One region of the Shimia sp. R9_3 genome, then DNA from elsewhere that is predicted to be linked to it. Evidence: riboswitches for the same ligand, from Rfam matches in the RefSeq annotation. Region 1 holds a riboswitch; each other region holds the start of a gene.
What was found. Region 1 has a riboswitch for cobalamin ahead of nrdH (glutaredoxin-like protein NrdH). Riboswitches for the same ligand answer to the same signal wherever they lie in the genome.
Positions count from the first base shown of each region.

Region 1 (10,493 bases):
ACCGTGCTGCCCGGTTCTCGCAGTTTATAGCTTTCAGTTTTGATGTGATTGGCGAGCAATCGGCCTTTTCGGCGCGGTTGATCCCTTCGGTGATCCCGGGCGCGCTGTTGGTGGCGCTTATTGTGTCTTGGGCTTATCACGTTAGCGGGCGTGTCGCGGCGTTGATTGCGCTGTGCTTTCTGCTGTTTTGGCCCAACGGCATCGAGGTGTCCCAGTATATCCGGTTCTACTCCGCCCAAGGAGTGCTTTTTGTAGGGGGTGCGCTGCTGGTTTACACCGCGTTGACGGAGATCACATCTGTGATCTGGCGCGCGGCGGCGCTGGTTGCTGCGGCTGTTGCGTTCCTTGTGGCGCTGGATTTGCAGATGTTGACCGCGCTTGGCGTCGGGGCGATCCTGCTGTGGGTGCTGGTGGTTTTTATGCCCGGCTGGCTGCGACGCTACCCTCTGCTTTGGTGGCTCAATGGTGCCATTGTGCTTGGCCTTGCGATCTTTTTCCTTAGCGGTGTGGCGTCAGAGGAAATCAATTGGCTATGGACCACTTACAACTGGGAACCTTGGCCGCATGTGGATGATACGACGTTTTATCACCGCAATTTCCGCGACAATTATCCGACCTTCTGGACGCTGTTTCCGGTGATTGCGATCATTGCGCTGCGGGCCAACTTTATGCCGGCCTCGTTTTGTCTGGCGCTTTTTGTCACCACCTTTTTGCTGCAGTCGTTTGGCGGTCTGAAAAACATTCGCTACCTCTATCCGACGATGCCGTTTTTCTTTGTTTTATGGGGCATTGGCTTGCAGGCAGTGCTGCCGGTGTTTTGGCGTTTCCTGAAGACCAGCGCGACGGAAGCGTCGGGCAATTTTGTGCCATCAGTGATGAAAAAGCCGCTGGCATTTGCGGTTTTGGGGATTAGCGCGGGCTTTTTGATCTTTGCCAATCCTGCCCTGCCACGCAGCGCCAAGCTGATCCTGGGCCAAGATGAGAACATGCTGCTTGGCAAGACGCGCTGGCAGTGGGAGGGCGCGGAGGCGTTTTTGACACCCTGGCTGGCGGACAATCCTCTGATTGTCACCGACGAGGAGATGCGGGCTGTGGAATGGCTGGGGGACTTTGACCTCGCTTACAACAAGCCCAGATTCTCCGAGCTGCTTTACAGTGTGAGCCCTGACGCGCCGCCTTTCTCGGTGGATCGGCGCACCGGACGGCCTTTGATTGGAGACTATGCTGATTTCCGTCTGGTGGTGTTTTGCCATCCTGTCGGGGTTTTTGTCACAAACGAGGCGGGGGCGCGCAATGGCAATATCCTGCGTCTGCTGCAGGAGGCGCGGAGCGCGGATTTGAGTGTGTCGCTGCAGACCGGCCGGGGGATGGCGATGGTTGGCTGGCGGCACAAGGCGCAGATGGAGCTGCCGGAAGACTGTCGAAAGGTTCCGAATTTTGGTGACCCGTCTGCGGCCGGTCGTATCCTGTCTGGTGAATCTGTGCCGTGGAGTGTCGCCTCGTCGACGGTTCGGACACATTGAGAAGAGGATTGTCTGTCGGCCAAAAGCGTGACTGCTTTCCATATTTGAGGACAAGGTGTCACGAAACTGCGCCGCAGGTCGTTTGAGTTTTGGGGCAGATATTACGGATCTGCTTTTGAGAATTGATTTTTAGGAGTGCGAATTTATGAGCTCGGAGCCAATTTATCTCGTCACAGGTGCCGCGGGTTTTGTGGGGGAGCACCTCGTGCGGCACCTGAAAGGCGCTGGCGTCAAAGTGCGGGCGATGGTGCGCAAGCCCGCGCAGGCGGAGGCGCTAAAGTCTCTGGTCGATGAGGTGGTTATTGCGGATCTTGCGCAACCCGAAAGCCTGCCTGCGGCCGTGGAAGGGGTGGCTGGCATCTATCATCTGGCGAGTATTTTCCGGCAAGAAGGGCTGCCGGATGAGACCTTCTATGACATCAATGCCGAGGGCACACGGCGCATTTTTGAAGCGGCGATTGCGGCCGGGGTGCCGCGCATCATTCATTGCTCCACCAACGGTGTGCACAGTGACATTGATCACCCCCCAGCGACCGAAGACTACCCCTTCAAGCCCGGCGACATCTATCAGGAAACCAAGCTTGCCGGTGAGGAGATCGCGTCGGAGTATTTTGCGGATGGTCGTATGGCTGGCGTAGTGCTGCGGCCGACGATGATTTGGGGGCCAGGCGATGACCGGACGCTCAAAATGTTCCGCATGATCCAGAAAGGGCGTTTCTTCTTTGTCGGTGATGGCGGCACGCTCCACCATTGGGTCGATGTGCGCGATTTGGCGGCGGCGTTCCGGCAGGCTATGGAAAGCGACGTCAACAATGAGGCCTTTCTGATTGGCGGGCGCGAATATGTGTCATTGCGCAATATCGCAAATGAGATCGCCGATCAGCTGGGCAAACCCAAACCAAGTTTGCGCGTACCGGTTGGGCCTATGATGCTTTTGGCACATGCCACGGAAATTGTTTGCAAGCCCTTGGGAATTGAGCCGCCGATTTTTCGGCGCCGCGTCGGATTCTTTATCAAAAATCGCGCATATGACATCTCAAAAGCGCATCGCATTCTGAATTTCCAACCCAAGCAGGATATTGCAGGGGAAATTGCAGATATTATTGAGGCTTACAAGAGTGATGGAAAACTGGCCTAAGGCCATTGAATTGAAGATTGCCGCCCAATTTGCGCCTGATTTTTCTGGTAATGTTTCAATTATGAAGAAAGGATAGTGACGTTTAAACCACATGCTTTGTCGATATTGCCTGCTGTTAACCAGCTTAACGTAATTTTATTGTAGGAAAGTTGCGTGCATTGCTTAGCATAAAATTGATTTTGCGGTTTGAAGCCGAAGTTTAATAATACCACTGGGGAAGGGGTAAACGCTCGGTAAGTCTATGAGATTTCGAAATACTGTCGGGAAGAACCGCGACTCGACGGAATACAAATGAGTTTCTTTGAATACCAATGAATAGAGTTCTTTCACCTGATAGAAAGTTGGAGATGCGTCTGCCCAAAGCTGCGACATCTGCTCCGAAAATGCTGGAATTTTCCGATGTTATCCGGGCGCTGCGGCATCGGATTGCGCTTGTGCTTGCCACGGGCGTGCTTTGTCTGGGGGGGGCGGTTTACTACCTGTCGTCGCTCACGCCGACCTATAGTTCCGGCGGCCAGCTGCTGTTGGGTGGTCAGGGGCTCAGTGAACAGAACTCGTTTGACCTTGTGGAAGCTCAGGTGCTGAGCAACGCGGTGATCGAGGGGGAGATCGCGATTATGCGGTCAAATGAAATCCTCATCAACGTGGTGCAGAAGCTCAATCTGGACGAAGATCCTGAATTCAATCCGAGTTTGCGTGAAAAGCAGGTGCCCAATCCGGTGGTGACCTGGCTTAAGGATACCGCCAAAACCATTCTGGGCCGTGGCGAGAGCGCAGCGGATGATGAAGTGGTTGTTGTTGAAACAGCCTCCAATACAGCGGTTTTGGAGGCGGCCTCTCTGAACGAGCAGACACTTGGTGAGTATGGCACCTCGGTCGGGATTTTGCGCAAGGGTCTGTCCATTCGTCAGCAGGGCACATCGTTCCTGATGGCGGTTCAGGCGACGTCGGAAAGCCCGCAAAAGGCGGCGGCGATTTCCAACACGGTTATGACGGAATATATTCGCGTGCTTGCGGATAAACGTTTCCAGACGGCAAGTCGTTTCACCGGCTGGCTGGAGGGTCGGGTTGAGGAGCTTGCGAGCAACCTTGAAGATTCCGAGCGTGCCGTTTTGGAGCTGCGCAGCGTTATGGAAGCGGATGCTGACAACGGTGCTCGTCTGGACCAGCAGATGCAGGAATTCACCACCAAGCTGGTGAACGCGCGGGCGGAGCTGGCGCAGGCAGAGGCGCAGGTGCGTCGGGCCACGCTGGTGAATGAGCAGGATGGCCCGCTTGCAACCGCGAATATTCTTTCCAACGATGCGATTTTTGAGTTCCGACGCGCGCTGGTGGATCTGCGCCGCGAAGAGGCTGAAGCCTCGCTGAGCTTTTCAGATGAGTCCGCGCGAATGGATTCGATCCGCCGCGCGATTTCCAAAACCGAAGCTGAGCTGGCCAATGAGGTTGAGAACCTGATTTTGCAGCTCAACAACCGCGTGGAGACACTGCGGCTCAACGTGCGCACGTTGGAGACCAGCCTGCGCAGCTTTGAAGGATTGAACCTTGAGCGGTCGCGCCAGCTGATCGAGATGAACCAGCTGCAGCGTGTGGCCGACATTAACCGCCGTGTGTATGAGGATTTCCTGGGGCGGTATCGCGAAATCAGTGAGTTTCAGGAAATTCCGATCTCCGATGCGAAGATCATCCGCTATGCCTCACCACCCAGCAGCCCGTCTCACCCGCGCAAGAAAGTGGCGGCGATCCTGGCTCTGGTTGGCGGGCTTTCGCTGGGAGCGGCTTTGGCCTTCATGCTGGAGTGGCGGCCCAGACGGCTCTCTGAGCCGAGGCAGGTGTCGCGGGCAACCGGATTGCCGGTGTTTGGCAACACCCCCCGCTTGAAGAAGATCCGCTCGGCTGAGAAGCTGCTTGCACAGCTTTCCAATGATGAAGCCTTTGCGCAGGCGGCGTTGAAGCTGGCGGATAACATCAATCTGCACAGTGAGCGATCGTTGAGGTCGCTGTTTGTGACCTCCTATGATGCCAACCAAAGCCGGACCAATACGGCGATCTTGCTGGCCTGGGCCAATGCGCAGCGCGGTCGGAAATGTGTGCTTGTCGACGGAGATTTCCGCACCGCACAGCTGACAGATAGTTTTGGTCTGAATGAACAGGCGAATTTCTTGTCCGCCATCCACAGCGACAAGCCTTTGAGTGAATGTCTGGTGGTGACGGATACGGCGGATGGGTTTGACTGTATCGGTGCGGAAGTATCGGCGGCGGATCCCTCTGTGCTCTACAGCTCTGAGCGGATGCAGGACATGATTGCCCTGCTGCGCAAGGTTTATGATGTGGTCATCATTGATGCGCCAAGTCTGGAGGACAGCTCCAACAGCTTTGCCGGTTTGAATTCGCGTGATCTGGGGATTTTCACCATCGAGACCAATAAGATGACACGCGATGGCATGAACCGCAGCCTGAACATGTTGAGAGATATGGATCTGGGCGGCGCGGGCATTGTCCTGAATGGCGCCAAGTGAAGCGCAAAGCTGAGTGGTGGATGCCTGAGTGCAGCTGCCCCGTCTCTGTGCCCCGCGTGACATGTGTTTTGATCCAGACATAGGTGCCGAGTGAAACCGATTTCCGCCGCAGATGCTCAGAAGACATCCTGGGATGTCATCCTGGTTGGGACGAGCTTTGCCTCCTGTTTTTTCGCCTATAAGCTGAAAGGGCGCGGCCTGAGGGTTCTGTTTCTGGAGCGCGGTCCGTTTATTGATCACGATACCCAGCTGGAAACCCGCGTTCCGCATCCAACAGGCGGTGTGGCGCAGGAAAACAGCTCTGGACAGCGCAAGGACTGGACCGTACGGCATCAGTTTGGCGGCTGCTCAAACTGTTGGTGGGGGAACACGCCGCGTCTGCAGCCGAGCGATTTTGAGTTGTTTTCAAGATATGGCGTGGCGCAGGACTGGCCGGTGTCTTACGGCGACATCGAGCCTTACATGGTGGAAGCGGAGTATCTGATGGATATCGCCGGTTCCGATGAGGCTGGATATGCGCCCCGGAGTGCCCCGTTTCCGTTTCCGCCGCATGCGCCAACGCGGGCGGAGCGCAAGCTGTTTGCCCAAGAGCCCAGCTGGCAGCCGATGCCCTGCGCGCGCTCCAATGGGGGGCGACGCACCACCTGTTGTGTGTCTGGCGCCTGCAACCTGTGTCCGGTGGATGCAAAATTTACGATCCTCAATTCGCTGGAACTGTTTGAGGATGAAGGGTTTCATTACCTGCTGGATGCGGAGTGCCGCACCGTGGAGACCGCTACGGGGCTCGCCACCGGTGTTGTGGCCCAGACGACCGAGTTGGGGCCGATCACCTTGCGGGCGGATTTTGTCGGGCTTGGGGCCAACCCGATCTTCAACTCGGCAATACTGCTGAGATCAGGTATTGGCTCTGATCTGGTGGGGCGTGGGCTGCATGAGCAGGTGGGGCAATTTGTTTGGGTGAACATCCCGTTTGACAACTATTATGGCGGCACCTCGCTGACCGGGATGGGTTACGGATTTTATGATGGGGAGTTTCGTCGTGAGGCGGCGTCTGTTCTCATTGAAAGCTGGAATGCGCCTCCGTCTTTGCGCCTTGAGAAGGGAAAATGGCTGCAGCGTCTGAAGTTGAAGCTGGTGGCCGAAGATTTGCCGCAGGAGCAGAACCGGGTTGTGTTAAAAGACGACGCGCCGACGATTTTGTGGTCCGGGCACAGCGCCTATGCCTATGCCGGCCTGGCGCGGGCGCGTGAGCGTGTGTCCTCACTGATTCCGTTCGAGCATGAGATTGTCGGCATCGGGGGCATTGAGCCGACGGAAGCGCATATTATCGGAGGCACGCCGATGGGTACGGACAGCAAAACCGGTGTGGTGGACAAAAACCTGCGGGTCTTTGGTGTCTCCAATTTGGCCTGTCTTGGGGCCGGGACCTTCACGACCGGGGCGGCTGCGAACCCGACGCTCACCCTATCGGCGCTGTCGCTTTATGCGGGAGAGCAGCTATGAGTTTGAGGCGGCGTGCGTTTTTGGTGGGGGCAGCCGGTCTGGCGGGGGCGGTTCTGGTGCCTTTGACGCTGGGCGGCACCACGTCATTTCTGCGACGCACGCTGAAGGATCACTTCGGCCCCGAGGTGCTGAAGCTGGCGGGCATCGATGAATTTGTTGACGAGTTCGCCGCTTTGGCCGGGGAGGATGATCCGGCAAAGAAGATCGTGGCGGAGATGTACTTTGGCTGGCATGGGGATCGCGTGAAAATGATCGGCCCGGCCAAGGCGATACAGGAGCGGTTTCTTTTCACAATCCTGCACCGGAGCAATATCATCGCGGTTCAGCAAGGCCGCGCGACAGAGTTTGAATACGGGTCTGTTGATCCTTGGTCGCCGGTGTGCGGGCTCTACCTTTCCGCCTTCGCTGATGAAACGCTTTAGGTGAAGCGCCGGTGTGCGGCTGGCCATTTTTCTGAAGGTGATAAGATCTTGCGCCGAGATGGCGGTGATGTGGATATCTTGGGCAGATATCCACAGAAACTTTGCATCCATCAACAATAAATCGAAGTCACAATGCCGCTATATATTGACACTATGTGGTGATCACACCCTATATAGGGGTGCTTCGGTTCTTTCGATTCCTGTCGAAGGCTAAGAGGGAAGCCGGTGAAATTCCGGCGCTGCCCCCGCAACTGTAAGCGGATAGCAAGGCTGAATATGCCACTGGGGGGCATCCTCGGGAAGGCCAGCCAAGCGTTGATCCGCTAGTCAGGAGACCTGCCGAAAGTGCAAAATGATGACCACGAACGGAGGGTTCGGGGGCGCGCAAGAAGTGGTGCTGCCACTCTGCGTCCTCGGCTTTGACAAAAAGAAAGAGGACAGATGAGCATCATCGTTTATTCCAAACCCGCTTGTGTACAATGCACCGCCACCACACGTGCGCTGGACGCCAAAGGCATCAGCTATGATGTGGTTGATCTGACGCAGGACGACAGCGCGCTGAGCCATGTGACCGAGCTGGGCTATCGTCAGGCGCCGGTGGTTGTGGCGGGGGCGGATCACTGGTCGGGCTTCCGCCCTGACATGATCGCACAGCTGGCCTAAGGGAGGTGAGCCGCCAATTTCCGGCGCTTGTCTACTATTCCTCAAAATCGGGCAACACCCACCGGTTTGTGACGCGGCTTGGTATTGAAGCCGCGCGCATCTCGGAAGATCCCGACGCGCCGCTCCCTGACCCCAAAGAAGCCTTTGTTCTGATCTGTCCGACCTATGCAGATGGGCAGGGGCGGGGGGCAGTGCCCAAACAGGTGATCCGTTTTCTAAACGACGCCACCAAACGCGCCCACCTTGTTGGGGTGATCGCCACCGGCAATCGCAACTTTGGCGCCACCTATGGGTTGGCCGGGCGCGTCATCGCCGAAAAATGCAATGTCCCGCTGCTCTACACGTTCGAGCTGGCAGGCACCGAAACTGATATTTCCCGCGTCCGTGCGGGGCTGGAAAAGATTGGGAGACCGCTATGCTCGACAGCACAGTGAACGAGCAGGACTATCACGCACTCAACGCGATGCTGAATCTGTATGACGCGGATGGCAACATCCGCTTTGACGCGGATCGCATGGCGGCGCGTCAGTATTTCCTGCAGCATGTGAACCAGAACACCGTTTTCTTCCACTCGTTGGATGAAAAGCTCGGCTATCTGGTGAGCGAAGGCTACTATGAAGAAGCGGTTCTGGATCAATATTCCAAGAACTTCATGCGCGCGATCTGGGAAGCGGCCTATGCCAAGAAATTCCGGTTCCCGACCTTCCTTGGCGCCTTCAAATATTACACCTCCTACACGCTGAAAACCCGTGACGGGCAGCGCTTCCTGGAGCGCTATGAGGACCGTGTGGTCATGACCTCTCTGGCGCTGGCGCGTGGGGATGAGGATCAGGCCATGGCCTTTATGGAAGAGATTCTGGAGGGCCGTTTCCAGCCGGCCACACCGACCTTCCTGAACGCCGGTAAAGCCTCCCGTGGCGAGCTGATCTCCTGCTTCCTGCTGCGTCTGGAAGACAATATGGAAAGCATTGGCCGCGGCATCAACTCTGCACTGCAGCTCTCCAAGCGGGGTGGCGGTGTGGCGCTTTTGCTGACCAACATCCGCGAGCACGGCGCGCCGATCAAAGGCATTGAGAACCAGTCTTCCGGTGTGATCCCGGTGATGAAGCTGCTCGAAGACAGCTTTTCCTATGCCAACCAGCTGGGCGCACGTCAGGGCGCAGGCGCGGTCTATCTGAACGCGCACCATCCTGACATCATGCGTTTCCTCGACACAAAGCGCGAAAACGCAGACGAAAAAATCCGCATCAAGACGTTGTCTCTTGGCGTGGTGATCCCCGACATCACCTTTGAGCTCGCTAAGAAAAACGCCGATATGTATCTGTTCTCTCCGCATGACGTGGAGAAGGTCTATGGCGTGCCTTTCTCTGAGATCTCGGTGACCGAGAAATATGAGGAGATGGTGGACGACAAGCGCATTCGCAAATCCAAGGTGAACGCGCGCGAATTCTTCCAGACCATTGCCGAAATCCAGTTTGAGAGCGGCTACCCTTATGTGATGTTTGAAGACACGGTGAACCGGATGAACCCGATTGAGGGCCGGATCAACATGTCCAACCTCTGTTCGGAAATTCTTCAGGTGAATGAGGCGTCTGAGTTCAACGAAGACCTCGGCTATGCCAAGATGGGCAGCGATATTTCCTGCAACCTCGGCTCGCTCAACATCGCCAAAACCATGGACGGCAAAGATCTGGGCCGTACCGTGGGGGCCGCGATCCGTGCGCTGACGGCTGTATCTGAAATGTCCGCGATCGACTCCGTGCCATCGGTGCGCAAAGGCAATGATGACAGCCACGCCATCGGCCTTGGCCAGATGAACCTGCATGGCTTCCTTGCGCGTGAGCACATTCACTATGGCAGCCCGGAAGGCATTGAATTCACATCGGTTTACTTTGCCGCTGTGGCTTTCCACGCGATCCGCACCTCTTGCGATCTGGCGCAGGAACGCAAGGCTTCTTTCAAAGGGTTTGAGCGCTCTGACTATGCCTCTGGTGTGTTCTTTGACAAATACACCGAGCAGGACTGGTTGCCGAAAAGCGATAAGGTGAAAGCGCTGTTTGACGGTGTGGATCTGCCCACTCGTGAGGATTGGGCCGCGCTGAAGGCTGACGTGATGAAACACGGGCTGTTCAACCGCAACCTTCAGGCCGTGCCGCCGACCGGCTCGATCTCCTACATCAACAACTCGACCTCATCGATCCACCCGATTGTGTCCAAAATCGAGATCCGCAAAGAGGGCAAAATCGGCCGCGTCTACTATCCAGCCGCCTTCATGAACAACGAGAACCTCGAGTATTACCGTGACGCCTATGAAATCGGCCCCGAGGCGCTGATTGATACCTACGCGGCGGCCACCGAGCACGTGGATCAAGGCCTGTCTCTGACCCTGTTCTTCCCGGCCGAAGCCACCACGCGCGACATCAACCGTGCGCAAATCTATGCCTGGAAAAAAGGCATCAAAACAATCTATTATGTGCGTCTGCGTCAGGAGGCCCTTGAGGGCACCGAGGTGCAGGGCTGCGTATCCTGCTCGCTGTAAGGGACGTCAGACATGAAAGACATGATCGAAACCCACATCCCCCGCGCCATCAATTGGAACCGTCTGGAGGACGACAAGGACCTTGAGGTCTGGAACCGCCTGACGGTGAATTTCTGGCTGCCGGAAAAAGTGCCGCTGTCCAATGACATCCCCAGCTGGGGCACGCTGACCGACCATGAAAAACAG
Region 1 covers NZ_JAGHRP010000007.1:122,059-132,551, reverse strand. The annotation lists gene J7412_RS17185 (hypothetical protein) at 1-1,523, shown strand, start outside; gene J7412_RS17180 (NAD-dependent epimerase/dehydratase family protein) at 1,669-2,661, shown strand; gene J7412_RS17175 (exopolysaccharide transport family protein) at 3,009-5,180, shown strand; gene J7412_RS22115 (GMC family oxidoreductase) at 5,271-6,683, shown strand; gene J7412_RS17165 (hypothetical protein) at 6,680-7,105, shown strand; cobalamin riboswitch at 7,274-7,464, shown strand; gene nrdH (glutaredoxin-like protein NrdH) at 7,547-7,768, shown strand; gene nrdI (class Ib ribonucleoside-diphosphate reductase assembly flavoprotein NrdI) at 7,774-8,202, shown strand; gene nrdE (class 1b ribonucleoside-diphosphate reductase subunit alpha) at 8,184-10,307, shown strand; gene nrdF (class 1b ribonucleoside-diphosphate reductase subunit beta) at 10,320-10,493, shown strand, end outside.

Region 2 (10,493 bases), on a different contig from region 1:
CGACGATCAGGTTTTTGGGATAGTCGCCCTCTTCCTGAAGGTGGCGGCGCACCAGCTCTTCGGCCAATTTCACGCCCTGCGCATAGGCGGAGCGGGAGGGCACAGAGCGCGGATCGGTGGTGAAGAGATTGCGGCCCGTGGGCAGCACGTCTTTGCGCCCGCGATAAGGCGAGCCGGAGGGGCCGGCCTCGATGCGTTTGCCGGCCAGAGCACGGGTCAGGGATGCGCGTTCGGCATCAGCCGAGGCGCTGGCGTCAAACGCCCCTTTGACGGTCGGCGCGCGGCCAAACACATGCAGGCCATCGCCAAACTGGCTTTCCTTGATGTCACAGACAAAGGTGTCGATGCGGGTGATCGCCTCTGCCAGAGAGGTGGCGTCATCCAGCCCAAGTTCTGATTGCAGACCAAGGGCTTCGGCTTCGTCTTTGATGTCCGATTGCAGGCGGTCACGGCGTTTGGGATCTAACCCGTCGGCGTTTGAGAACTCATCAAGCAAGGTTTCAAGGCGGGCAAACCGCTGTGGCGTCGCGCTGGCTTTCAGCGGTGGCGGCACGTGGCCAAGCGTGAGCGCGTTGATGCGGCGTTTCGCCTGCGCCGCCTCGCCGGGGTCATTCACAATGAAGGGGTAGATCACAGGCGCGTCGCCAATCAGCGCCTCGGGCCAGCAGGCCCCGGAGAGGGCCACGGATTTGCCGGGCAGCCACTCCAGCGTGCCATGGGCGCCGATGTGCAGCAGAGCGTCAACGCCCTGTGTCTGGCGGAGCCACAGGTAAAAGGCCACGTAGGAATGGCGCGGCACGCGGGAGAGATCGTGGTATTCGTCTTCGCGGATCTGATCGGTGCCGCGCTCTGGCTGCAGGGCGATCAGGATGTTGCCGCGTTTTGTGGCTTTGAAGGTGAACGCATCTTCAGAAACGGTTGGATCATCTTCCGGCGCGCCCCAAGCCTCTGTGAGATCTGCGTGCAGCGTTTCCGGCAGAGATGTCAGTGCCGCTTTGTAATCAGCCAGCGACCAAGAGATCGTTTCGCCAAGCAGGGCGTCTGCAAGAGGCGCTGCCTCACCGTTTCCGGTGTCAAAGCCGTCCTCGGCAAAGTCTGACAGGATCGCCTCAACACTGGCAAGCGGGTCAAGCCCCACGGCGTGCGCCATGTTCCAGTCTTTGCCCGGATAGGTCGACAGCACACAGGCCAGGTGTTTGTCTGTATTGGGTTTTTGTGCCAGCCGCACCCAGCCCTCGACCTTATCCGCAATGGCGGTGATGCGGTCAGGCAACGGGCGGTGGGCAAAGCGGGAATACTCCAGCGCTTCGTCTTTTTTACCGGGCTCTTTGAAGGAGCTCACACCGGTAAAGAGACGGCCGTCGACCTCTGGCAACACAACGTGCATGGCGAGATCGGAAGGTGCAAGGCCGCGCTCTGCTTCGGCCCAGGCTTTTTTGCGGGAGGTGGCGAGCGCCACCTGAAAGACCGGTGCTTCGGTCGCGTCCAGAGGCGAGGTGCCATCTGCGCCTTTGCCGGAGAAAGAGGTGGCGTTCACAATCGCGGCGGGTTTCAGATCGCGGAGGGTGTCCGCCAGCCAAGCGGCGGAGGCGGGCACTTTGAGAGAGGGGGCAAACAGGCCCACCACATCAAAACCACGTCCGCGGAACTCTTCAAACAGCGCCTCAATCGGCGCGGTGTCAGCGGCGCTGACGTAGGCGCGATAGAAGGTCAGGGCAATCAGCGGCTTTGCAGCGTCGCGCCCGGTGAGCGGGTCAGACAGGCCCGTCTCAGGTGTCCAGCCGCCGTGATCGGGCAGCGCTTTGGAGCCCATGACCGGCTTTGCATAGAGCCCTGCGGCCAATGCCAGCTGCGCCAGTGCGGCCTGGGCAGCAACCGCTCCGCCGGTGTCACAGAGATGGGTCAGGCGGTGCAGGGTGGACACTGGCAGGGTGGAGACTTCATCCAGCCGTGTATCCGGCCGCCCGTCTGCGGGCAGCGCCGCAAGGGCGATGCCTTTTTCCGCCGCCAATGCCTGTACCTGCTGGATACCGTATTGCCAGTAGGAGATGCCGCCAATCAGACGGATCAGGATGGCTTTGGCACCAGACAGCGTTTGCTCAATGTAGGTGTCGACCGACAGCGGGTGTTTCAACGCTGTCAGATTGGCAAGACGCAGCGTGGGCAGATCGCCGTTGCTGCGATGCCAGCCTGCCGCGAAAGCCCCCAGATCGCTGTCGGAAAACGACAGCACCACAAGGTCAGCCGGTGACTGACCCAGATCCATTGGGGTTTCGGCCTCATCAAGACCGTGGCTTTCGCGAAAGACTACATGCATGGGCGTTTAGTCTACCAGAGCGGCGCGGATCGCATCCACATTTACGTCATCATGTTCCGCAATCACGACCATGCGGCCATGACGGCCCTCCTCGGGCTTCCATGGGCGGTCAAACTGATGACGCACGCGCGCGCCCACAGCCTGCACCAGAAGACGCATGGGTTTGCCTTCGACGGCGGCGTAGCCTTTGACGCGCAGGATGTTGAGATCTTTGGCCATTTTCTCGATCTTGGCGGCAAAAGCTGCGGGATCGCTCTGCTCTGGAACGTCGATCACAACGCTTTCAAAATCGTCATGTTCGTGGTCGTGGTGCCCATCGTGATGGGAGGGGCGAGCCTCCAGATCATCCTCTGCGGCGGCTTCCAGACCGAGGATCACGCGCGGGTCCACTTCGCCTTCGGCCACTTCGACCACTGGCAGAGGGCGGGGCGCTTCGGCCAGCACGATTTCCTTGGCTTTGGCCACACCATCGGGGCCTGCAAGATCCGGTTTGGTCAGAAGAACAATGTCCGCGCAGCTGATCTGATCTTCGAAAACCTCGGAAAGCGGGGTTTCGTGATCCAAGCCTTCATCTGCTTCGCGCTGGGCATCCACTGCGGCCACATCAGGGGCAAAACGGCCATCGGCAACCGCTTCGGCATCGGCCAGCGCGATCACGCCGTCCACGGTGATTTTGGAACGGATATCGGGCCAGTCAAAGGCTTTCAGCAGCGGCTTTGGCAGGGCCAGGCCGGAGGTTTCAATCAGAATGTGCTCGGGGCGCGGCTCAAGCTGCATAAGGGCTTCGATGGTGGGGATAAAATCATCCGCCACGGTGCAGCAGATGCAGCCGTTGGCCAGCTCCATGATGTTTTCCGCCGGGCAATCCGGGATGGCGCAGGATTTCAGGATCTCGCCGTCCACACCCACATCGCCAAATTCATTGACGATCACCGCAAGGCGTTTGCCCTGTGGTTTGGTCATCAGATTGCGCACGAGTGTCGTTTTGCCGGATCCCAGAAAACCGGTGATGACGGTGACAGGGAGTTTTTCAAGAGTGCTCATTCGGGGATCTCCAGTGGGGGAATGCGGGCGATGCAGTTTTTGCGGAAATGGGTGGAGCGTTCGCGCCACGGGACCAGCCCGTCAGCGGTGGCGGCATATTTGCTCACGCCGTCCGCGACCAGTTCCGCGTCTTCTGCACCGGTGAAATTGCCATAGACATAGGTCCAGCGCTCATCGCCGCCACGCACGGTGATCGAGCAGCCAAAATCGCAGTTGGAAAAGCACTCAACACCTTTCACCGTCACGTTTTCCGGCAGGTCTGAGGCGGTGAGCGCATCAAACAATTGCGTACCGGGGCGCGGCCCTTCGACGTCGGTTGGCTGGCCGGCACGGCAGGTGGTGCAGACAAGCAATTCGACTGGAGCATTTGCATCAGCCATCAGATCTGGTCCCTTTTCAGGGACGGGGCAAACACGGGACATCTGTGGAGAGCCCGACACCGAAACACCCCGTCCGGTTTATGTCATTTGCGCTGGCAGGTCTCCCGGCTTGCGGATCTCAGAGCTTGGGCTCTGGTGGTCCTCCTGCCTTCCCGGATTTCTCCAGTGGCTGTGGCGGACCTCTCCGGTCACGGTCGCGGGGGCGGCTGCGCTTTGGGCCTTGACGTTGGACCCGTTTCACATTCCCTTTTCACCTGCTCAAATCGAGCAGAAACCAGCGACAACCCGAATGGGCAATGATTGCGGCTAAGTCAAGCGCGAACGGAGGGGCAGGAATGTCTGAAAACACGGATCAGAACGAACGCCACAAGGCCAAGATGGCCAAAATCAAAGCGGCGCGAGACAGGATGATGGCCACAAAGACCGAAGAAAAAGGTCTGATCATCGTGCACACCGGGCCGGGCAAAGGCAAAAGCTCCTCCGGATTTGGCATGATTATGCGCTGCATTGCACATGGCATGCCGGTGGCTGTGGTGCAGTTCATCAAAGGCGCGATGGCCACGGGGGAGCGGGCCTTTCTGGAAGAGCATTTCCCAGAAGAAGTGCAATTTCATGTGTCAGGGGAAGGGTTTACCTGGGAGACGCAGGACCGGGAGCGCGACATTGCCAAAGCAGAAGCAGGCTGGGAACTGGCCAAGGAGCTGATCCGCAACCCGGAGAACCGCTTTGTGATGCTCGATGAAATCAACATCGCGCTGCGCAATGACTATCTCAACATCGACGACGTGGTCGATTTTCTGCTGAGCGAAAAGCCTGCGATGACTCACGTTCTTTTGACCGGCCGCAATGCTAAGCCGGAGCTGATTGAGGCTGCTGATCTGGTGACAGAGATGACCCTGCTGAAACATCCGTTCCGCGATGGCATCAAGGCGCAGGCGGGGGTGGAATTCTGATGGCGATCAAACGTCTGCTCACCGAATTTGGCATGGGCTCTTCGCTCAGACGCCAGGATTACACCGAGGCGGCGAGCCGCGCTGTGAAGGACGCGCTGTGGCACAATTCGATCAATCTGGCGGAGCTTTTTAGCAAAGACAAATCAGAGATGATCATCACCGTTGAGGTGGCGGTGCAGCAACCGGAGCAGATTGACACTGCGGTGATTGCGGCGATCTTCCCTTATGGGCAGGTGACGGTTGTGCCGGTCAAAGGCGGGCTGGACGTGCCGCGCACGGACGGCGGCAACCCGACGGTGATGGCCAATGTGGCGATTTCGGTGGCTTTGGATGTGGAGGTCGCGGCATGAGCGAGCAGCGTTTCATCATCGAAATGGGCATGGGCAACGACCAATACGGGCAGGATTACACCAAGGCTGCGGCCCGTGCGATCGAGGATGCAATTCGCCATTCTGCCATCCCGATGTTTGCCGCTTTAGGTAAGGATCCCAAAGAGATGCGGGTGCAGGTGACGGTGGGGGTGCAGGCGCCGGAAGAGGTGGATTGTGACGCATTGGTTAAGAATTTGCCCCGCGGGCGCGCGGAGGTGAAAGCGGTGTTTGGGGGGATGAATGTGACAAATCCCGATGACGGAAACGTGCTTGTCATCGCTTCTGCGGCGGTGGAGGCCTTCCTCCCAAAACAGGGCTGAGCCATGGGCAAGGCAATTATGATTCAGGGCACGGGCTCCAATGTGGGCAAGTCGATGCTGGTGGCGGGGCTGTGCCGGGCGGCGGCGCGGCGGGGTCTGTCTGTGGCACCGTTCAAGCCGCAGAATATGTCTAACAATGCGGCTGTGACCGTTGACGGGGGCGAGATCGGACGGGCGCAGGCGTTGCAGGCGCTGGCCTGCGGCAAGGCGCTGACTGTGGATATGAACCCGGTGCTTCTGAAGCCGGAAACCGATGTGGGCTCGCAGGTGGTGGTGCAGGGCAAGCGGCTGACCACGGTGAAGGCGCGGGAATATGCCAAGCTCAAGCCGCAGCTGCTTGAGGCGGTGCTTGAGAGCTTTAACCGTTTGAAAACGAATAGTGATCTGGTGATCGTTGAGGGCGCGGGCAGCCCGGCGGAGGTCAATCTGCGGGCCGGAGACATCGCCAATATGGGCTTTGCGCAGGCCGCAGAGGTGCCCGTGGTGCTGGCCGGAGACATCGACCGGGGAGGCGTGATTGCGCAGGTTGTCGGGACGCAGGCGGTGATTTCGGAAGAGGACGCGGCGCTGGTTGTGGGCTTTCTGATTAACAAGTTTCGCGGTGATCCAAGCTTATTTGATGATGGCTATGATCTGATAAAGGCAACGACCGGTTGGGACGGCTTTGGGGTGTTGCCCTATTTCGGGGAGGCGTGGAAATTGCCTGCCGAGGATGCGCTTGACATCAAGAACGCCGAACGTGACGGCGGCTTGAAAGTGGTCTGTCTGGGGCTGTCGCGGATTGCGAATTTTGACGATCTGGACCCGCTGGCACAGGAGCCGGGCGTGTCGCTGACCATGTTGCGGGCGGGGGAGCCGATCCCCGGCGATGCGGATGTGGTGATCATTCCGGGCAGCAAATCCACCCGTGGCGATCTGGCGTTTCTGCGCGAGCAGGGCTGGGATGTGGATCTGGCGGCGCATGTGCGGCGCGGTGGCCATGTTCTTGGGATTTGTGGCGGATATCAAATGCTTGGCGCGGTTGTGCAAGATCCTGAGGGCATCGAAGGCCCGGCTGGAGAGACCGAAGGTCTTGGGCTTTTGGACGTGGAAACGGTGATGACACCGGACAAACGTCTGACGGAAACCGAGGCCGTGCATGTGGCCTCTGGTGAGGCCTTCCGGGGCTATGAAATCCACATCGGGCGCACGGATGGGCCGGATCGGGCGCGGCCCTTTGCGCAGGTGGACGGGCGTGATGAGGGCGCGGTTTCTGCGGGTGGGCAGGTGTCGGGGAGCTATCTGCACGGCATGTTCCGCGATGATGGCTTCCGCCGGGCCTGGCTGACTGCGCTGGGTGCGCAGGTGGGCAATGAGGGCTATGACGTCACCGTGCAGGCGGTGCTGGATCGTCTGGCAGATCATGTGGAAACACATCTGGTTGTGGATGGCATCTTGGCGGCTGCGCGCTAAAACTTCGATGCCACCGGCGGGAGTATTTTCAGCAGAATGAAGGAGTTAGATCCGACTGCGGCGCAGGTCGCGGACAGACTTGCCGTGGGCGTTTTTGAAGGCGCGGGCGAAGCTGGTGGGGCTGTTGAAGCCTGTTGCGAGGGCGATGTCGCGCACCGTCAGACGGGTGTCTGTGGCGAGGCGCAGGGCTTCTTCGAGGCGCAGATGCAGATATGTGGCCTGTGGAGAGCTGTTCAAATGCGCGGCAAAGCGCATCTCCAGCGTGCGGGTTGAGGTCCCTATGATCGAGGCAACGGCGGGGATGGAGAGCGGCGTGTCAAGCGCGCGGGCCATGACATCCAGCGCGCGGCCAACCTGCGGGTGCTGGCGCATCTGGCGCGGGGTTGAGGTGGGGCTTTGTGCCTGAGAAGGCATTGGGTCATAGAGAAAAGCACTGCCGACGCGGCGCGCGAGATCGGGGCTGAAGCGGGTGGCAATCAGGTGCAGCATCATGTCAATGCAGGGGCTGGCACCGCCCGAGGTGGCGATGCGCCCTGACAGGCAAAACCGGTCCTGAAGCGTTTTAACTTGCGGAAAATGTTGAGAGAATTTTTCGAGATCTTCCCAGTGAGTGGTGGCCTCATGGCCATCCAGCAGCCCTGCGCGGGCGAGCAGCCAGGGGCCGCCGTCGATGGCGGCGAGCGAGGCACCTGCATTATAAATACGGCGCAGCGAGGCGCGCAGACGCGGGGTGGATTGTTCCTCCAGACGAAAGCCCGCCACCACAAACAATAGATCACATCTGTCCAGCTCAGACAGCGCAGGGCCGGTGATTTCAAGGCCGCTTGTGAGCGCAGCGGGTGTGCCTTCAGCCGTGAAGAACTGCCATTTGAAGAGCGTTTTTCCGGCGCGGCGGTTGGCGGCGCGCATTGGGTCCACGGTGGCGGCAAAGCTCAGAGTGTTGCACTCATCCAGCACCAGAATGGCGGTGTTGAGCGGTGCGGGGTTGGGGTGGAAAACGCCAATTTCTGCGGATTTAGTCATGTAGTTTTCGTAAAGTGAAAAGTGTTGCGCCACAAGAGCAGTACGGTTGGGCAAGGAGCAAGAAAGGAATCGCCATGCCGCTGCAAATGAATCGTGAGGTTTTCATCACCTGTGCCGTGACCGGATCGGGTGGGACGCAGGATCGCAGCCCGCATGTGCCGCGCAGCCCGAAGCAGATTGCCGACAGCGCGATTGCGGCGGCCAAGGCGGGCGCGGCGGTGGTGCATTGCCATGTGCGTGACCCAGAAACCGGCGCGCCGAGCCGTGATCTGGGGCTCTATCGCGAGGTGACCGACCGCATTCGCGACAGTGAGGTCGACATGGTGCTAAACCTGACCGCTGGCATGGGCGGCGATATGGTGTTTGGCGGCGTGGAGACCCCGCTGCCGACTGTGGCGGGCACCGATATGGTGGGGGCCACGGAGCGGGTGGCGCATGTGGCGGAATGCCTGCCGGAGATCTGCACCTTGGACTGCGGCACGATGAACTTTGCCGAAGCGGATTATGTGATGACCAACACGCCGGGCATGCTGACGGCGATGGGAAAAATGATGACGGATCTGGGGGTTAAGCCCGAGATCGAAGCCTTTGACACCGGGCATCTGTGGTATGCCAAACAGCTTGTGAAAGATGGCGTGCTGGAGCCCAATGCGCTTGTTCAGCTGTGTATGGGCGTGCCGTGGGGCGCGCCGGATGATCTCAACACCTTTATGGCGATGGTCAACAATGTGCCGGATGAGTGGACGTTTAGCGCGTTTTCTCTGGGCCGCAATCAGATGGCCTATGTGGCGGCAGCGGTGTTGGCCGGGGGCAATGTGCGCGTGGGGCTGGAGGACAATCTGTGGCTCGACAAAGGGGTGCTGGCGGAAAACTGGCAGCTTGTGGAGCGTGCGGGCACGATCATTGAGAACATGGGCGCGCGGGTGATTGGCCCGGCGGAAGTGCGCGAAAAGCTTGGCTTGGTGAAACGCGCGCCGAAGGGCTGAGGCCTTGCGGGAGGGCGGCGCAACAGCTGCGCGCGGCGGGGTAAGCTTTGCAGGCTTTTGGGCCCACCGCGCGCTGTTTGGCCAAAAACACAACACGTCGGTATCGCGTCGGTATCCCTACGGTATTGCGTCGGTGCCAAAAACGGCCCCTGAGTCGGCGGTGCAATGGTTAAGAAAAGGCGTTGCGCGACCTTTTTTGCGCCCGACAGAGGGGCAGGTTTCAGGCCGGTTTGATCCGGCACAGGAAGCAGTTGTTGGAGGCGCTGCGCACATCGACAAAGGCGATGTTGTCCCGCGCAAGCAATGTGGCGGCATAGGTGCTGATCTCTGCCGTCGGGGTGACCTGGCCGGTGCCGTAAACAATGCGCTCATTAGAACTGTAGCCGCGCACAATATAGGTGGGCGCGCTGAGGATCGCCGGAAGGTCGGCGCTTGGCGGCGTGCCTGCGCAGCTCTCACAAAGATAGATCGGGCCGGTTTCGGTGAAGGCATTTTGCCCTTCAAAGGGGCGATGGGCGAGCGTGAGGAACGGCTGCCCGGCGGCGGTTTCTGTCAGACAGGCGCGGCAGGGATGACCGGGGCCGTCACAGATCGCGCGCTCCACGGGATTGCCGTAGGCGTCAATGCGATTGGCGCGGATTGCGGACACCTCGGCGGCGGGCAGCGGATGAAAATGAACAGACATAGGCGGTCTCCTTTTTTGAGGGAGACTAGGGCGTGCACAGAGGTGCAGCGACCCGTATCATGCGGAAAGGACACGGGATGACAAAGACAGCAGCGATTATTGGCGGCGGGGTGATTGGCGGCGGATGGGCGGCGCGGTTTCTGCTCAATGGCTGGGATGTGCGGGTGTTTGACCCGGACCCGGAGGCAGAGCGCAAGATTGGCGAGGTGATTGCCAATGCGCGGGTGAGCTTGCCGGGGCTGAGTGACACGGCTTTGCCAGCGGAAGGCGCGCTAAGTTTTCATGAGACCATGTCAGAGGCTGTGAAGGGCGCGGCTTGGATTCAGGAGAGCGTGCCGGAGCGGCTGGAGCTGAAGCGGAAGGTCTATCAGACGCTGCAGGAGCATTGCAACGAGGATGCCATCATTGGCAGCTCCACCAGTGGGTTTAAGCCGAGCGAATTGCAGGGCTGTGCGACGCGGCCTGCGCAGATTGTGGTGACCCATCCGTTTAATCCGGTCTACTTGATGCCGCTGGTTGAGGTGGTGCCCACCGAGAAGAACCCAGCGGAGATGGTGGCGCGGGTCAAAGAGATCCTGACCGGGGTGGGGATGTTCCCGCTGCATGTGCGCAAGGAGATTGATGCCCATATTGCGGACCGTTTCCTGGAGGCGGTGTGGCGTGAGGCGCTGTGGCTGGTGAAAGACGGGGTGGCCACCACCGAGGAGATTGATGAGGCGATCCGCATGGGCTTTGGCATTCGCTGGGCGCAGATGGGGCTGTTTGACACCTATCGTGTGGCGGGCGGTGAGGCCGGGATGAAGCATTTTATGGCGCAGTTTGGCCCTGCGCTGGAATGGCCCTGGACCAAGCTGATGGATGTGCCGGAGTTCACTGAGGAGCTGGTGGATCTGATTGCGGGGCAGTCTGACGCACAATCCGGCCATATGAGCATTCGCGAGATGGAGCGCATTCGCGACAAC
Region 2 covers NZ_JAGHRP010000002.1:548,413-558,905, forward strand. The annotation lists gene cobN (cobaltochelatase subunit CobN) at 1-2,317, opposite strand, end outside; gene cobW (cobalamin biosynthesis protein CobW) at 2,324-3,361, opposite strand; gene J7412_RS07120 (DUF1636 domain-containing protein) at 3,358-3,741, opposite strand; cobalamin riboswitch at 3,818-4,035, opposite strand; gene cobO (cob(I)yrinic acid a,c-diamide adenosyltransferase) at 4,077-4,694, shown strand; gene J7412_RS07130 (Lin0512 family protein) at 4,694-5,044, shown strand; gene J7412_RS07135 (Lin0512 family protein) at 5,041-5,385, shown strand; gene J7412_RS07140 (cobyric acid synthase) at 5,389-6,837, shown strand; gene J7412_RS07145 (GlxA family transcriptional regulator) at 6,883-7,860, opposite strand; gene J7412_RS07150 (3-keto-5-aminohexanoate cleavage protein) at 7,935-8,846, shown strand; gene J7412_RS07155 (DUF1203 domain-containing protein) at 9,067-9,531, opposite strand; gene J7412_RS07160 (carnitine 3-dehydrogenase) at 9,609-10,493, shown strand, end outside.
Region 2: another riboswitch for cobalamin. It lies ahead of J7412_RS07120 (DUF1636 domain-containing protein); the one in region 1 lies ahead of nrdH (glutaredoxin-like protein NrdH).

Region 3 (10,493 bases), 110 kb from region 1:
TCTGTCATGATTTGCGCCCTTATGTGTAGTGAATGCGCCGCTCAACCAAGCGGAACTGGAAGATGGTCAGTGCCAGCACAAGCACCATGAGCACGACGGATTGCGCAGACGAGCCGCCAAGATCGTTGCCGCGGAAACCGTCCACATAGACTTTGTAAACCAGCGTCATCGGGTTGTTGCCAGGCTCACCTTTCACGAGCGTGTCGACGATGCCGAAGGTGTCAAACAGCGCGTAAGTGATGTTGATGATCAGCAGGAAAAAGCCGGTTGGTGCCAACAGCGGGAAGGTGACTTCCCAGAAGCGGCCGCTGGCGGAGCGGTTGTCGATAAGGGCGGCTTCGCGCACGGCTTTCGGGATGGACTGCAGTCCTGAGAGAAAGAAAATGAAATTCACCGGTACCTGTTTCCAAACGGACACGATCACCATGGCAATTGCGGTGTCATTGAAGTTTACACCTAGTTTGAAATCCCAGCCGATGCTGCGTGCAAGCTCAGTCAGCGGCCCCCAGCTCTGATCAAACATGATCAGCCCGATAAAGCCCGCAACGGGTGGCGCAACCGCGTAGACCCACATCAGCAGCGTCCGGTAACTGCGCGCTCCGCGCAGAACTTTGTCTGCCTTCACAGCAAGCAAAAGCGCCAGGGCAAGCGAGAAAAAGGTCACCAGTATCGTGAACACCAGCGTGAACCGCGCGATCTTCAGATATTCGCCGCTGCCTGCGAGGTCCGTATAGTTGTCGACCCCCACAAAGGTTGAGCCAAACCCAAAGGGATCTTGCAGATAAAATGACGACTGCACCGCATGGGCGGCTGGCCAATAAAAAAAGATGGCGATGATAATCAACTGCGGCAAGAGCAGCAGGATTGGCAGCCATCTGGTGGTGAAACCGGCGCGTTTCATTGAAGGTGTCCTTTGAAAGAGGGGACGGCCGCGATCTCGCGCGGCCGCCCATTATCTGTCTGGAAGAGAAGCTTAGCTCTGGGTCTTGGCGAATTTCGCCAGCAGATCGTTGGCTTCTTTTTCGATGGTCGCGAAGGCGTCTTCCACAGTGGTTTCGCCGGTCAGGATGCGGCCGTATTCGCGGTTCATCACGTCACGGATCTGCACATAGAAACCCATGCGATAGCCTTTGGTGTTGTCACCTGCTGGCAGGGACAGCTGTTTGATGCCAATCTCAGCAGCTGGCGCGCGCTCATAGTGGCCATCCGCTTTTGCCATTTCATAGGCTGCTTCCGTGATCGGCACATAACCGGTTTCCTGGTGCCAGAAATACTGGGTCTCAGGCTGGGTCAGGAATTCAAAGAACGCAGCGGTCGCTTTGTTGTCAGCCGCGTCGTGGCCAGCCATAGCGAAGAGAGATGCACCGCCGATGAAGGTTTGCTTTGGCTCTGCGGTCACAGCTTCCCAGTAAGGCAGGTAGGTCGCGGAGAAATCAAACGGCAGGTCTTTCTTGGACAGGCCGCCGAAAGAGCCGGAAGAGCCCAGCCACATGCCAACTTTGCCTTCTTCAAATGGGGTTGCGTTGTCACCCCAACCGGTGCCGAACCACTCAAAGTAGCCCGCATCCTGCCATTCGGTCACAGCGGTAAAGTGGGCTTTGATCGCGTCGTTGTTCACGAGGATCTTGGTGCCTTCAGCGCCGTCATAGCCGTTGTTGTTGGTGGCAAACGGAAGATCGTGGCGAGACATGAAGTTCTCGGTGAAGATCCATGGCAGGTGGGATTGGGTCAGCGCGGTGTAGCCGGCTTCTTTCAGCGCAGGAGCGGTGACAGTCTGGAACTCTTCCCAGGTTTTTGGCGGCTCAACGCCGGCTTTCTCAAACGCCTGCACGTTATAGTACATGATTGGCGAGGAGGAGTTGAACGGCATGCCGATCATCTTGTCGTCCGCGTCTGCATAGAAGTAGCGCACGCCAGAGATGTAGTCGTTGATGTCAAAGGCAACGCCATTGTCTGTCAACAGATCCTGCACCGGAACAGTTGCGCCTTTGGCGCCGATGACGGTTGCGGCGCCAGCATCAAACACCTGAAGGATGTTTGGCTGTTCGCCAGCGCGGAAGGCAGCGATGCCTGCGGTAAGGGCTTCTTCGTAGGTGCCTTTGAAAACAGGGGTGATTTTGTATTCGTCTTGAGACGCGTTGAAGTCTTCTGCGATGGCATTCACAGTTTCGCCCAATGCGCCGCCCATGGCATGCCACCAGGTGATTTCAGTTTCAGCAAAGGCAGAGTTTGCCACCATTGCGAATGCGGCCGCAGCCGTGCTTGTCATGAAATGTTTCACAATCGGTCTCCAGTTGAGTCGGCAAACCCAGTTTGGATTCACCAGCGTTTTCCGACCCCCATTGCCCTCCGACAAAGGTGATCTGTGTAAATTCGGTGCGCCTGCAGATTGCTCAGCGCGAGGGTTGTGCAATATCTGCACACGTGTTCAGGTAGCGGAGATATGCGACAGTTCTGTGAAGCGAATTTTGCGTTTTTGTTAAGTTTCATCCGGGAGGCACCAAGCGGAGATGAATCATGGCGTTGACAAAGAGCGGCCCAAATCACGCCGGGTGACCGCCCAAGCGGTGGCAGATGCAGTTGGAGTGTCTCGTTCCGCGGTGTCCCGGGCATTTACCGAAGGCGCATATCTGGACAACGCGAAGCGTCGGGCGATTTTGCAGATGGCCGCGAAAATGGGGTATCAACCCAATGCCTTGGCTGCAGGTCTTCAGGGAGGCAGGTCCCATCTTGTCGCCATCTTTGTTGGAAATATGCGCAGCGCCTATGACTCTATGTTTGTCAGCCAGCTGGTGCGCGAGCTCAATGGAATCGACAAATGGCCGGTTTTGATTGATGGCGGCGGCAAACGTGCAGCCACCGCCATTGACGAAATCATGCGCTACCCGCTGGACGCTCTCATTCTGCGCGGGGGAAGCATGTCTGCCGACATCGTCACCCATTGCGCGCGCTTTGGCATCCCCATGATCTCCTCGGGTCGGCCAGTAGATGCATCCGGAGTTGATAACGTCTGCTGCCGCAATGCGCTTGGGAGCAGGCTGATAACAGAGCGCCTTATAGCCAGCGGGAGAAAACGGTTTGGACTTATTGCAGGCCCAAAGGATTTTCATTCAGCTGAAGGCCGCCGAGAAGGCGTGCTTGATGCCCTCGGTGAAGCAGGGCTGTCTCTTCAATGTGAAGCTTTCAGTGACTACACCGTGGATTCTGGTCACCAGATCGCACTTGAGATGCTGGCTTCCAATTTCATTGACGCCTTGGTTTGCTCCAATGACGCTTCGGCAATTGGCGCTCTGACGGCAGCACGCGAACTGGGGCGCTCGGTTCCGGGTGAGATTGCGATTGTCGGCTTTGATGATATCGACATGGCCAAGTGGCCGATGTTTGACCTCACCACGGTGCGCAACCCCATTGACGCCTCCGTGCGCGAGATCATTGCGCTCTTGGAGCGCCGACTCGCCGATCCCACGAAAGACGATGAGACTGCCTACGTCGATCCCAGCGTCGTTGACCGCGGCACGCATTAATTTTTGGGCAATCTCGCGCCATTCCGTTTCATATTTATCTACTTTGATTCCGCAATTGTGTCCGCTGAGGTCGCAATCCGTTATTGACCCGCTCTCGCCGCATCTGGCAAGAACGCGCCATGTTCGGTTCCGGGTTAACCCGGAAGCAATAGGGAATGTAGTGCGGCGATATCGGTGCCAAATCTGCAACTGCCCCCGCAACTGTAAGCGGCGAGCACGGCTGAAAACGCCACTGGGGTTTCCCGGGAAGGCCAGCATCGTGTTTTGACCCGCAAGTCAGGAGACCTGCCGGACATGCGCCCTTGAAAGGGGCGTTCATTATCGGCGACGGGGTGTGCGCCGGGTCCGCTTGGTTTGGAAACCGAGTGGCTCCGCGCTCTCCGAAGTCACACAAAAATAAATGCGCCGGGGAAGGCGCAACGTGATAAGGACCAAACAAATGAAAAAGCTGCTTTTGGCGGCCACCGCTGCTCTTTCCATCCCCGCGATGGCGCAAGCGCATTTTCTTCTGGAATACACCGAAGACACGATGATTGAGCGCCCCGGTGACGTTCCAGTCAAGCTTATTTTCTGGCATCCGCATGAAGCGGGTCATGTGATGACCTTGGAAAAGCCTGAAGAGTTTTTCGTTATCCACAACAGTGAGAAAACGGACCTCTTGGGTACGCTTGAAGAGACCACCTTTGACGGTCCTGACAACAGTGCAAAAGCCTTCTTGGGAACGGTTCCGGTAAAGCGCTCGGGGGACTATGTCGTCGTGACTGTGCCCGCGCCTTACTATGAAGAGTCCGAGGACATCTACATTCAGCAGATCACCAAAACTTACCTGAACCGCAACGAGCTGCCGACCGACTGGGATCAGCCCCATGGGCTCGCAACCGAGATCCTGCCGCTGAACAAGCCATACAACATTATTGCGGGGTCTACCTTCACCGGCCGTGTTCTGAGCGAAGGTCAGCCAGTGGCGGGTGCTGAAATCGAGATCGAATATATGGCAGCAGAGCCAGATCTGGAAGGCACTGGAGCCAAAGCAGCGATCGTGTCGCCTCTGCCAGGCGGCGCAATCGTGGCGATCTCCGACGACAATGGCTACTTCTCTTTCGGTGTTCCAAAAGCAGGTTACTGGGGTTTTGCCGCTCTGGGTTCTGGGCCGGAAACCGAGCATGAGGGCAAAGAGCTGAGCCAGGATGCGGTTATCTGGGTCCGCGCTTGGGATCTGGAGTAACGCTTCATGCACATTGTTGACGGAGCCTTGTCCAATCCGGTTGTCATCGGCGGCGCACTCGCAGCGGTCGGCGGCATTGCGATGGGACTAAGATCACTGGACCTTGACCGCATCCCGGCTGCTGGCGTGTTGTCGGCAAGCTTTTTTGTGGCATCTCTGATCCATGTCCCGATTGGCCCGTCATCTGTGCATTTGATTTTGAACGGTCTAGCCGGGCTCTTGCTCGGCTGGGCCGCATTTCCCGCCCTCTTTGTAGGGTTGCTTTTGCAAGCGGTATTCTTTGGCTTTGGCGGTTTAACCGTGCTCGGGATCAACGCCGTCAATATCGCGTTTCCTGCGGTATTAGCCTGGATGTTGTTTGGCCGCCTAATCGGCCGAGGCTCGCCTGTTCAAGGGGCGATCTGGGGCGGGATCGGCGGCGCCTTTGCAATTGCGGCCACAACCGCACTTGTCGCGGTTTCATTGGCCCTTTCAGGCGAAGAGTTCATTACTGCGGCGAAACTCGTGTTTTTTGCCCATATTCCCGTGATGGTCATTGAGGCTGTTCTAACGGGGTTTGCGGTCTTGCTCGCGCGCAAAGTCAAACCGGAGCTGTTTTTGAAAGGGCGAGCTGCGTGAAAAAGCTGATCTTAATGTGTGTGCTGGTTCTTTCACCGCTGCCTGCCCTGGCCCATAAGGTGATTGCCGGAGTGTTCCCGTCGGGTGATGCGATCGAAGGAGAATTGGGCTTCTCAAACGGGGATATGGCAAAAGATCAAGAAGTTGTTGTCACTGGTCCAGATGGCGCCGAATTGGGGCGCACGGTGACTGATGCGGATGGTTTTTTTGTGTTCACACCAAGCAGCCCGGTCGCGCATACATTTTTTGCCGATCTTGGTGCAGGCCACATTGCTGAGGTCACCATGCCTGCCGAGGAAGTCGCGGAGATTTTGGGGGTTGCGGCAGAAATAATGGATCCAGCGCCAGCCGACCAGTCAGGCTCAAATGTCAGCGGTGTGACCGTTGCCTCGCTTTCTGAGGAAGAACGCGCAGCGATTGCCCAAGCTGTTAGAGACGAGATGCGCCCATTGCGTCGCGAGATTGCCGCATATCGTGAGCACAATGACTTTCAGAGCATTCTGGGGGGTATTGGCTATATTGTTGGCTTGTTTGGTCTCGGTTTTTATATTGCCGCACGCAGAAAGTTGGCAAGCTGATGGCCCACGCACTGGAACCACAAGCAAAAACGCTCTCTGGGGCTGGCGGTGCCAATCTCTATGGCAAGCTCACAGAGCTTGATCCTAGGATGCGTATTCTAGCGATGTGTCTTTTTGCTGTGGTGACCGTGGCTTTGCAAACACTGTCAGCTTTGGCTGCTGCATTTTCGGTCTCCCTATGCCTGCTCATTCTGTCAGGCCTTCCCAAACGTCGAACCTTGAAGCGCATGGCGATGATGGACGGCTTCATCATATTCATGCTCGTGCTGATGCCATTCTCAATGCCGGGCGAGGCGATGTTCACAGTTTTTGGCTTTCCGGCGAGCTGGCAAGGGCTTTGGAAAGCAATAGAGATTGCACTAACAGCAAACACAGTGATCCTTGCCCTCATGGTTCTGGTTGGGACAATGGAGCCGGTCACCCTTGGGCATGCGCTCCACCGTTTGCGATGCCCTGAAGTCTTGGTTCATCTCTTGATGTTCACCATTCGCTATATTGAGGTGCTGCGAGAGGAGTATCTCCGGCTCCGAGGGGCCATGAAAATCCGCGGATTCCGCCCGGGAACCAACTGGCACACATATCGAAGCTTTGGCTATCTGGTGGGAATGATGCTTGTGCGGGCCATCGAACGATCAGAGCGTATCCTTTCGGCAATGAAGTGCAGAGGCTTTTCAGGGCGGCTTTTCCTGCTACAAGATTACGCACTGACTCGGCGGGATCGCCTCTTTGCGGTTTCGATATGCACGCTTTGTGCGGGCCTTCTCATTCTGGACCACCTATGACGATCCTAAGGTTCGACGACATTCACTTCGCATACCCTGGCCACGCTCCGGTGCTGAATGGTGCCTCGCTGCATCTTGAACCTGGAGAGCGATTGTCCATTGCTGGGGCGAATGGTGCTGGTAAATCCACATTGTTTCGCATTGCGCTTGGCCTTCAGAAGCCAGACGCAGGTACCGTCACGATTTTCGGTAAGGAGCGCAGTGTCGAGGCCGATTTCCATGAGGTGCGCCAACGCATTGGCTTGGTGTTTCAAGACCCTGACGACCAGCTGTTTTGCCCGACGGTCGCTGAGGATATTGCCTTCGGGCCGCTCAATTTGGGGCGCAGCAAATCCGAAGCAATCGCTATCGTAGATCGTGTCCTCACCGACCTTGATCTGATGCATCTGCGTGATCGCATCACACACAAACTGTCAGGAGGCGAGAAACGTCTGGTAACCTTGGCGACGGTACTTGCAATGGAGCCTGAGGCGCTTCTTCTTGATGAGCCGACAAACGCGCTGGACATAAAGAACGAGGCGCGGCTTCTGGAAATCCTTCAGAGGCTGCCGCAAGCCATTTTGTTGGTCAGCCATACGCCCTCATTTCGCGAGGCCTTGGCTCCAGATACGTTGGAGCTGCGTGAAGGACAACTCGTGGACTTACGCACTTAACCTGCTATCGCGTGTTACCGGGATACTGTTAGGCCGCCCCTATTCGCTCAACCTTTTTAAAAAGCGCAGACGTTGTGTTGAGCGCGCTCCCTGTGGCCAAAGCCATGTTGGGCAAGAGCATCCATTCCAATGTCCAAGAAACACCAGAACGCTCCTGTTCATGCAATGCCGCCAAGTGGATGCCCGACATCTGCGTGGCATTAAACTGTGCAGTGGCTACGAGCAGCTCAGCTTGTATCGGATTATGTTTGTGCGGCATTGCCGAGGAGCTGCCGCCACCCGAAATCTTAATTTCTTCAATGCCTTGCTGCGCCATCAATGCGATGTCCTTGCCAATTTTTCCGAGTGCCGCAGAGATGCAGGACAACAGATTGGCAAAATCTACAATGTTGTTCCGATTGGTATGCCAAGGCTGCTCTGGCACGATTAGGTCGAGTGACTTGGCCATATGAAGGGCAATCTCATCGACTTTATCCCCCAAGCTACTTTGATCCCCGACCGGTCCCCCCAATTGCAGAGCAAACCCACGGGACTTCAGCGCTTGCAAACGGTTTAGGCCATCCGCTAATCCAGCCCTCCATTGCCTCAACCGGTGCTCCGTGGAAATGGGCAAAGCTGCCTGCATGCGTGTACGCCCCATCAGAGGAGCATTTCCAAATCTTGAAATCAGAATATCGAGTTGTGACAAAATTTCGTTCAGACGGTGCCCAAAGAGGTCGCCAAGGCGGCTCAGTGTCATCATCCATGCGGTATCTACCACGTCTTGGGAGGTCATGCCGGTATGCAGCGCAGCGTGACTCCTTTGAGGGAATTGAGACCGCAATTCTTTAACAAGCGTAGGCACAACAACACCGTCAGTCGCGGTGCCTGCTTTAAGCACCGACCAATCAGGGACAAAAGAATCTATAGCGTCGCACGCCTCTTGAACCGCGCTGTCAGGAACCACGGTGTTAGCGCCCAGAGCAGTCGAGTAAGCCCGTTCTACTGCAAGCATGTGATCCAAACTGGTCTGGCCGGAAAGCAGAGTGGCTGTTTCGTGGTCTTCAAAAAGTCCATGCAGCCAGTGAACTTTATCCTGAAAAATCATGTTTGAGGTCTCCCAGTGACCCAAGCTTGTTACGCAGACACAGGTGTGAGTTGCAGCATCTCGCGCGCTTGTTGCCATGTGGCGACGGGCCGATGATACCTTTCACAAAGTTCTGCTGCGCGGGTGACCAGCGCTGCATTTGATGGCGCGAGCGTGTTGCGATCAAGGCGCACGTTGTCTTCAAGGCCGGTGCGCGTATGACCGCCTGCGGCAATCGCCCATTCATTCACCACGAGCTGGTTGACCCCGATGCCAGCCGCGCACCATTCCGCCTTTGGGGCGCTGGTTTGCATTGTTTTGACGTAGAAATCGCACACATCTTTATCGACTGGCATGGCATTTTTTACACCCATCACAAACTGTACGTAGAGCTTGCCGGGCAACATGCCTTCAGCGTTCATTCGGATCGCGTGCAGTATGTGGCTCAGGTCAAAAGCTTCGATTTCCGGTGTTACACCGTAGCGTCTCATTTCTTCGGCAAGCCAGGCGACCAGTTCGGGCGCGTTAGGGTAAATCCTTGTGGGGAAATTTACAGAACCGACAGAGAGCGAGGCCATATCCGGAGACAAGGGCAGCATACCGCCGCGTTCCTTTTCGGCTCCAGAGCGCCCACCGGTCGAGAACTGAATGATGAGCCCCGGGCAGTGCCTTTTTACCTCTTCTTGAAAACGCGCGAATTTATCCGGATCGGAAGTGGGTGATTGATCGTCATTTCGCACATGTACATGAACGATACTCGCTCCCGCGTCAAAAGCTGCCTGTGTGCTCTCGACTTGCTCTGCAATGGAGATCGGCACTGCAGGATTGTTCTCCTTACGCGCCACGGATCCCGTTATCGCGCAGCAAATGATGCAAGGTTTGCCCATCGTGTTTCCCTCACTCTTTCCTCTCACCCGGTACCTAAATGTCAAAAAATACTGTTTCGCCCTCACCTTGAAGCGTTATGTCAAAATTATAAACCACCGCATCGCCTTGAATAATGCGTGTCGCAAGCAGGGTGTCACGGCGTTCTTCCTGTTCGATCAGATTGAGGGTAGGATCAGCCGCATTGGCCTGTTCTTCATCATCAAAATACAGACGAGTATTCAGACCCAGATTGATGCCGCGAGCGACGATCCAGAGATTGATGTGCGGAGCCTGAACTCTGCCATTTGGGGCCCGCGTCTGGCCGGGCTTGATGGTCTCAAAACGCCACAGGCCAGTTTCAAAATCGGTGACCGCCCTGCCCCATCCCCGAAAATCTTCTTCTATGGCGTTGCCAGACCCCGCGTAGTGGCCCTTTGAATTGGCTTGCCAGACCTCGATAAGCGCGTCTTTCACAGTCGCGCCAGTGCCGTCTTTGATGTGGCCTTCTATTCTAATCCGTTCCCCTTCGGCATTTGGTCCAGCGATGTCAGACCCAAGATCTTTATTGTAGATTTCAATGCCGGTGGCGCGAGGCGCGAGACCAATATGGACATAGGGCCCAGCAGTTTGAGAAGGCGTTTCCTGTAAGTAGGGTAGTTTTTGCGCCATCAGTTACCCTCCAGTCGATTTTCAAACAACGTAGAGCGCTGTCCTCGTAGCACCACGTCGAATTTATAGGCCAAGCAATCAAACGGAATGGCCGCATTGAGGTCGAGCGGTGCAATCAGTTGCTCAATCGCTTCCGGATCAGGAACGGCATTTACGATTGGGCATTTGGCGATCAGGGGATCACCCTCAAAATAGCACTGTGTAACCAGACGTTGCGCAAAGCCTGTGCCAAATACCGACAGATGAATATGGGACGGGCGCCAACTGTTAACCCAATTGCGCCAAGGATAAGCACCGGGTTTTACAGTGCGAAAGGCATAGTACCCATTCTCATCGGTGAGGGCTCGACCGCATCCACCAAAGTTAGGGTCAAGTGGCGCAAGAAAGCTGTCGTTTTTGTGTCGATAACGGCCACCAGCATTTGCCTGCCAGATTTCAACCAAAGTATTTGATACAGGTCGGGCGTTTTCATCGAGCACTCGGCCATGCAGGATTATTCTTTCACCAAGTG
Region 3 covers NZ_JAGHRP010000007.1:9,790-20,282, reverse strand. The annotation lists gene J7412_RS16700 (ABC transporter permease subunit) at 20-901, opposite strand; gene J7412_RS16695 (extracellular solute-binding protein) at 974-2,269, opposite strand; gene J7412_RS16690 (substrate-binding domain-containing protein) at 2,511-3,524, shown strand; cobalamin riboswitch at 3,632-3,832, shown strand; gene J7412_RS16685 (DUF4198 domain-containing protein) at 3,964-4,749, shown strand; gene cbiM (cobalt transporter CbiM) at 4,756-5,367, shown strand; gene J7412_RS16675 (cobalt ABC transporter permease) at 5,364-5,945, shown strand; gene cbiQ (cobalt ECF transporter T component CbiQ) at 5,945-6,727, shown strand; gene J7412_RS16665 (ABC transporter ATP-binding protein) at 6,724-7,380, shown strand; gene J7412_RS16660 (3-carboxy-cis,cis-muconate cycloisomerase) at 7,409-8,467, opposite strand; gene J7412_RS16655 (3-keto-5-aminohexanoate cleavage protein) at 8,497-9,333, opposite strand; gene pcaG (protocatechuate 3,4-dioxygenase subunit alpha) at 9,368-9,982, opposite strand; gene pcaH (protocatechuate 3,4-dioxygenase subunit beta) at 9,982-10,493, opposite strand, start outside.
Region 3: another riboswitch for cobalamin. It lies ahead of J7412_RS16685 (DUF4198 domain-containing protein); the one in region 1 lies ahead of nrdH (glutaredoxin-like protein NrdH).